DNA from 3 places in the Priestia sp. YIM B13551 genome. Region 3 is predicted to be linked to each of the others. Evidence: riboswitches for the same ligand, from Rfam matches in the RefSeq annotation. Region 3 holds a riboswitch; each other region holds the start of a gene.
The links. A riboswitch is a leader RNA that binds a small molecule or an ion and turns the genes downstream of it on or off. The one in region 3 is predicted to bind ZMP and ZTP.

Region 1 (2,205 bases), on a different contig from region 3:
TAGTATGATAATTTATCCATCTTGAGTAGTTTGCTTAAAAGATAAACTTTTATTCATTTACATAAAAAAAACATTCATGACAGGTAGCTAAAGCTTATACATATAGTAAGAGATAAATTGACTAAAAAGGTGATTATTATATTTCGAAAAATACCGGTTGTTCTTGTCGGAAGCTTATTATTAAGTATAGGAATTAATGGATTTTTAGTTCCTCATTATTTGTTGGATGGAGGAACAATTGGAATTGCTCTCATCCTTCACTATTATTTTGAATTTCCTACAGGTGTAACGATGATTATTTTGGGTTTTCCATTATGTTGGTTTGCTTGGGTTTATGAAAGAACTTATTTTTATAATAGTTTTTATGGGTTAGTTATTTCTTCTTTATTGATTGATTGGCTAGAACCTATTAAAGACCAGTTTCAACTTCCTGTTTTTCCTAGTGTAATCCTTGGAGGAGTGTGTATTGGGACAGGGATTGGTCTTATGCTTCGATATGAGACAAGCACTGGAGGAACAGATTTACTAGCACAACTTATATCAAAAGCTTTTTCTTTAAACATAGGGATGGTTATTTTAATTATAGATGGTTTTATCATAACAGCAGGGCTTCCTTTGTTAGGACCTAAAACGTTTCTTTTTTCATGTTCGACAATTTTTATAGGTGGAATGACGACTTCGTTAATTACTAAAAAAGAATAATTTGGATAAAAGTATTGTTAAAATTACTTTTATTATGTAAAATTTTCTTATAAAACAGACTATGTGTTACTGGCGTAAACATGGAGAACCATGAGGAAGCACATAGGTAACGGCCGTACGCCTGGGCAGAGTATTTGAACATGAGTTCAAATACTTTTTTTATTTTGAAGGGAGATTTTTAAGTGAATGAAATTTGTTTACGATATGGGATGAATCCAAATCAAAGTAAAGCTAAAGTTCAGAATGCTGAGAACACGCCTATTAAAATCTTAAATGGAGAGGCGAGTTATATTAACTTTCTAGATGCATTAAATGCTTTTCAACTGGTCCGAGAGCTTCGACAGGCGACTGGTCAACCTGCAGCTGCATCTTTTAAACACGTAAGTCCAGCAGGTGCAGCTGTGTACTCTCCACTAAATAAGACACTTAGTGAATCCTATTTTATTGAAGGCGTAGATTTGTCTCCTTTAGCTATTGCTTATGCAAGAGCGCGTGGGACAGATAGGATGTCTTCATTTGGAGATTGTGCTGCTTTTAGTGATGAAGTGGATATAACTGTAGCTAGTCTCCTCAAAACAGAGGTTTCTGATATGATTGTTGCACCACGCTACACTCAAGAAGCATTAGAGAATTTGAAACAGAAAAAGAAAGGAAAATATCTAATTTTAGAGATTGACCCAAACTATGTGCCTGATCCAATTGAAAAAAGAACGGTATTTGGCATTACTCTAGAGCAACAAAGAAATGATGTACAGATTGGGAAAGAAGTTTTTAATCATATTGTTACGACTCAATGTGATATTCCTGATAATGCAAAGAGAGACCTTCTTGTTGCTCTTATTACATTGAAATATACACAATCAAACTCTATTTGTTTCGCTTTAGATGGCCAAACGATTGGAATTGGTGCTGGACAACAGTCTCGTATTCATTGTACAAGGTTGGCAGCTGAAAAAGCTGACAACTGGTGGCTAAGACAACATCCAAGGGCTCTTAACATGAAGTTCAGAGAAGGCATTTCTCGTGTAGAAGTGAATAATGCAATTGATGGATGGCTGAATGATGATATTACTGAGGTAGAAAATGAACAATGGAAACAGTGTTTTGAAGAAGTCCCTACTAGGCTAAGTAAGAGTGAAAAACGAGAATGGCTAAAAAGTTTAAAAGGCGTTTCCTATGCATCCGACGCTTTTTTACCTTTCCGTGATAATATCGATCGTGCGGCTCAAAGTGGCGTTAAATATGTGGTTCAAACAGGAAATTCTTTACGAGATGAACAAGTTACACAGGCAGCAAATGAATACGGAATGATCATGGCACATTCAGGTATACGTGTATTCCATCATTGAGATATGAATTAAATATATTAGCCCAATAGAGCCAAGACCTTATAAGGGAACTGGCTCTTTTATGACCTTTCCAATAATTTGTGTTTCGTTAACTAACTCCGTATATTGTATATAGTTAAAACAAAAGTATTAAGCCTTTATTTCTTCGCCTAAG
Region 2 (2,205 bases), on a different contig from region 3:
TAGCGGATAAAGTCTGAATACTTTTTAATGATCTCTTTTAAACGATACTCTTCTAGATACTCATCATATGTTTCATCTTCTGTATTTTCTTTAATTTTTAAAATGATTTGAGTCCCAACCGTTTCTTTTTCGCAAGGTTCGATTGTATAACCATCGGCACCAGTAGATTCCCATTTATAGGCTTCACCGCTGCCTAACGCTTTACTAATCACCGTTACGACATCTGCCACCATAAACGCTGCGTAAAACCCAACGCCGAATTGGCCGATAATCGTGTGCCCGTCCTTTGTTTCATTTTCGTTTTTAAACGCAAGGGAACCGCTTCGCGCAATTGTGCCCAAGCTGCTTTCAAGCTCTTCTTGCGTCATGCCAATCCCAGTATCCGTAATGGTTAAGATACGGTTAGTTTTATCTGGTATTACTTTTATGTAATAGCTTTCTTTGTTAAAACGCAAGGAGTCGTCTGTTAAAGCTTTGTAATAAATTTTATCGATTGCATCGCTTGAATTTGATAGAAGTTCTCTCAAAAATACTTCTTTTTGAGAATAGATGGAATTAATCATCATCTCTAATAATCGCTTTGATTCGGCTTTGAATTCTTTTTTTGACATAAGAAGTTCTCCTTTCCAAATAGGGCTTGTAAAACAATTAGCACTTGAGTGGATAGAGTGCTAATCACTCTTCTTATTTAACATGTATTAGGGTATTTGTCAATATATTAGGAGATTCACTAAAGAGATTAAAAATTAGACTGAAAAAAGCAAACTTTTAAAAAAAGGTTGAACGTTCTGAAAGAGTTTGCTAGAATATACTTAATTTCAAAGACTATATGTGACTGGCGAAACGCGGATAACCGTGAGGAAGCATATAGTGACGTAGCCGTTCGCCTGGGCAGAGGTAAGGGATTAATACATATCTCTTACCTCTTTCTGTTTAGGGGGAGAGGATATAGAAGTTACCAGACATGTAGGCTAAAAAACCAGACTTTTAAAAAAATTAAAAACGAAGTTCCTTTATTCAAAGGTAAAAACATGTAAAACTACGATGATAATCAGAGGAGAGTACAAAATGAGCACATTAACATTGGAAAAAGTACAAACAATCAAAACATTAAACAACATTGCACAAAAAGGTCTAAATGTTTTTAATCAAGAAGGTTATCAAATTGACAATGACAGCGAAAACCCAGATGCGATTGTCGTGCGTAGCTTTAACATGCACAGCATGGCATTTGACCAAAATTTAAAAGCTATTGCACGAGCTGGAGCAGGGGTTAATAATATACCAGTGGACGCTTGCACGGAGCAAGGTATCGTTGTATTTAATACGCCAGGAGCTAATGCAAACGCAGTAAAAGAAATGGTTTTAACTACAATTATGGCTTCTTCTCGTAACTTATTTGCTGGAGTTGAATGGACAAAAGGATTAGACGGCCAAGGTGATCAAATTCCTAAGTTAGTTGAAGCAGGCAAAAAACAGTTTGTTGGAAAAGAAATCAAAGGTAAAACGTTAGGCGTTATTGGTTTAGGTGCAATTGGTGCTCTTGTAGCAAACGATGCGCTTGATTTAGATATGGACGTAATTGGTTTTGATCCATTCATTTCTGTTAATACAGCTTGGAATTTGTCTCGCAACGTACAGCGTGCAATGTCTCTAGAAGAACTATTTGCAGCATCTGACTATATTACGGTTCACGTTCCATTAACGGACGATACAAAAGGTGTTTTCAATAAAGAAACGTTTAGCATCATGAAACCAGATGTTCATATCTTGAACTTCTCACGCGGTGAGCTTGTAAACGAAGAAGATATGAAAGCTGCTCTTGAAAGTGGAAAAGTTGGCCGATACATTACAGATTTCCCAAATCAAAATGTCTTGAACATGAAAAATGTTGTGCCAATTCCTCATTTAGGGGCATCAACTCAAGAATCAGAAGAAAACTGCGCGGTAATGGCAGCACGTCAAGTGAAAAATTTCTTAGAAACAGGAAACGTTAAAAACTCAGTGAACTTCCCGAATGCATCTCTTCCTTACACTGGGAAAAAACGCGTAGCTGCTTTCCATCACAACGTGCCGAATATGGTAGGACAACTTACGCAAGTATTCTCAAACTACAATTTAAACATCGCAGATATGGTGAACAGAAGCCGCGGTGAATATGCGTATACAATGATCGATATTGACAATCAAGTAAGTGACGAGATT
Region 3 (2,205 bases):
CAGCAATTGATGACGGACTTACTGCTCCGATAAAGACAATTTGCAATATAATGTATACAATTCCTGCAATAAAAATTGAACCAATTACAGCTATCGGAATCGATTTATTAGGTGATTTTGCTTCTCCTGCCATATTTACAGGACTTTGAAACCCATTAAATGCAAACACAATACCTGATGTTGCCACTGCCGTTAAAACACTGGCCCATCCGTAAGGTGCTACCCCATGCTCACTTGAAAAGTTTCCACTATGAAAACCAGCAAAAAATAAAGCCCCTGCCGTTAAACCAGGAATAATTAATTTAACAATCGTAATAAATGAGTTTGCTTTAGCAAAGAGATTTACCGTCCAATAGTTCACAAAAAAGTAAACGAATAATAACAAAGACGCAACTGCCAACCCCTTGGACGTTAAAATGCCATTGTCTACTAATTCATGAGTCCAGCGAGCCCATTTCCACGGCCAAGTACTCATATATTGCACAGATGCAATAGCCTCCACTGTTATCGTTGAAGCGATTGAAATCCAGTTAGCCCAAGCAGCCAAAAAACCAATAAATGATCCGTGTGAATACTGAGGATATTTGACCATCCCCCCTGCTTGTGGAAACATCGCGCCCAGTTCAGCATATGATAGAGCAATGGTCAAAATAACCACCATTCCAATAACCCATGAAAAAATAGCCGCGGGTCCCGCAATTTGAGCTGCTTTCCATGCTCCAAACAGCCATCCTGAACCGATAATCGAACCTATGCCTGTCATGGTTAAAGCAAATGTTCCCATCTTCCTTTGCATATTGCTCATCCAAATCTACTCCTCTTCCCTAGGAAAATAAAAAAAACACTTGCGAAATTTTCTCAAGTGTTTGCCCAGGCGCGCGGCTTATACGCTATATGCTCCCCCATGGTCATCCATGTTGCGCCAGTCACATATAGGAATATATTTTTTATCAGTATATAACATTCATTACTATTACTCAATACACAAAAATGTTTACATTACTTTTCTAAAAATAATAAATTATTCGTAAAATTCCGAATTAATCTTCTAAAAATCTCTTTTTAATTATAAAAAGAACTAAAATCCTAACTTTTTCTATTATTTGATTCTTTTACTCCACGAGCAGATCACCTTCTAAAAATTATATTAATATACATTATTCATTTACAAAATAAGAATTAACAGCTATATATCCATAGAATTCTTGCACTAGACCCTTTACTTATATACAATATGAAGAAAAGATACTAAAGGGAACTGCCCACCACATAGCTACGCTTGAAGTGGGAGACTTCTTTTAGGAAAACGTTAAAACCTACATATCATGCACTTCGCAACAAATGAAGTACTTCGAGCAAACTTCTCTGTTTACGCCAGCAAAAAACAGGGAAAATTACGAAAAAAAGATTGTTAGAGGGATGCTTATGAATTATGCAAATGTAAAAGTTCTTTATTTTGATGACGACGGAACCATTCCAAATCACCCTCGTCTTCCAGTTTTGTTGTATGAACACGTATTTATTAGTAAGAAAGCGAAAGTGGAGAGCATTTTTAATTCTCACGACTGGAAAAATAGCTGGGTAGGCGGCATATATGATTTTCACCATTACCACAGCAATTCTCATGAAGCACTAGGTGTAATTAGCGGATCTGCGCGTTTAAAACTAGGTGGACATATGGGGGAAAATATCGTGGTGCATGCTGGTGATGTGCTCGTACTTCCTGCAGGTACAGGGCATATGCGTCTGCAGTCAACTGCTGATTTTAAAGTGGTTGGAGCTTATCCAGAGGGCATGGAGTACAATTTACGAACAGGAAAACAAACTGATCGCCCTCACGTATTTGATGAAATTGCACAAGTACCTATTCCTACAACAGATCCTGTTTATGGCGACAAAGGACCATTGACAGAGTGGTGGAACTAGACAAGCACTTATTGTCTAGTTTTTTTATTTGCTTTGTTTTATTCTTTCCATGAATCTCTATTTGAACATACAAATTCTTTTCTTATGATGCAATAGCAATATACTTTATCTCAGCGAAATAACAAAAACTTCCCGGTCAAAACTAAATTTCTTCTTTTCCGTTCTCTTTTTTGCTTCAAGAGCAACTTCGCTTAGATTATCCCCCTTTTTTTCTTGCATAATCATTTCAAATATACTCCCATCATAAGCTCTTTTTTGTTTTTCTAAAAAAATTTCCAT

Region 1: another riboswitch for ZMP and ZTP. It lies ahead of ACFX4N_RS26580 (phosphoribosylaminoimidazolecarboxamide formyltransferase); the one in region 3 lies ahead of ACFX4N_RS18035 (glutamate/serine transporter AimA).
Region 2: another riboswitch for ZMP and ZTP. It lies ahead of ACFX4N_RS02370 (phosphoglycerate dehydrogenase); the one in region 3 lies ahead of ACFX4N_RS18035 (glutamate/serine transporter AimA).

The regions. Positions count from the first base shown of each region.
Region 1 covers NZ_JBHZOX010000009.1:41,383-43,587, forward strand. The annotation lists gene ACFX4N_RS26575 (YitT family protein) at 118-702, shown strand; ZMP/ZTP riboswitch at 758-836, shown strand; gene ACFX4N_RS26580 (phosphoribosylaminoimidazolecarboxamide formyltransferase) at 885-2,051, shown strand; gene ACFX4N_RS26585 (cysteine hydrolase family protein) at 2,181-2,205, opposite strand, start outside.
Region 2 covers NZ_JBHZOX010000001.1:451,058-453,262, reverse strand. The annotation lists gene htpG (molecular chaperone HtpG) at 1-611, opposite strand, end outside; ZMP/ZTP riboswitch at 822-900, shown strand; gene ACFX4N_RS02370 (phosphoglycerate dehydrogenase) at 1,069-2,205, shown strand, end outside.
Region 3 covers NZ_JBHZOX010000003.1:196,189-198,393, reverse strand. The annotation lists gene ACFX4N_RS18035 (glutamate/serine transporter AimA) at 1-805, opposite strand, end outside; ZMP/ZTP riboswitch at 862-940, opposite strand; gene ACFX4N_RS18030 (cupin domain-containing protein) at 1,426-1,926, shown strand; gene ACFX4N_RS18025 (hypothetical protein) at 2,032-2,205, opposite strand.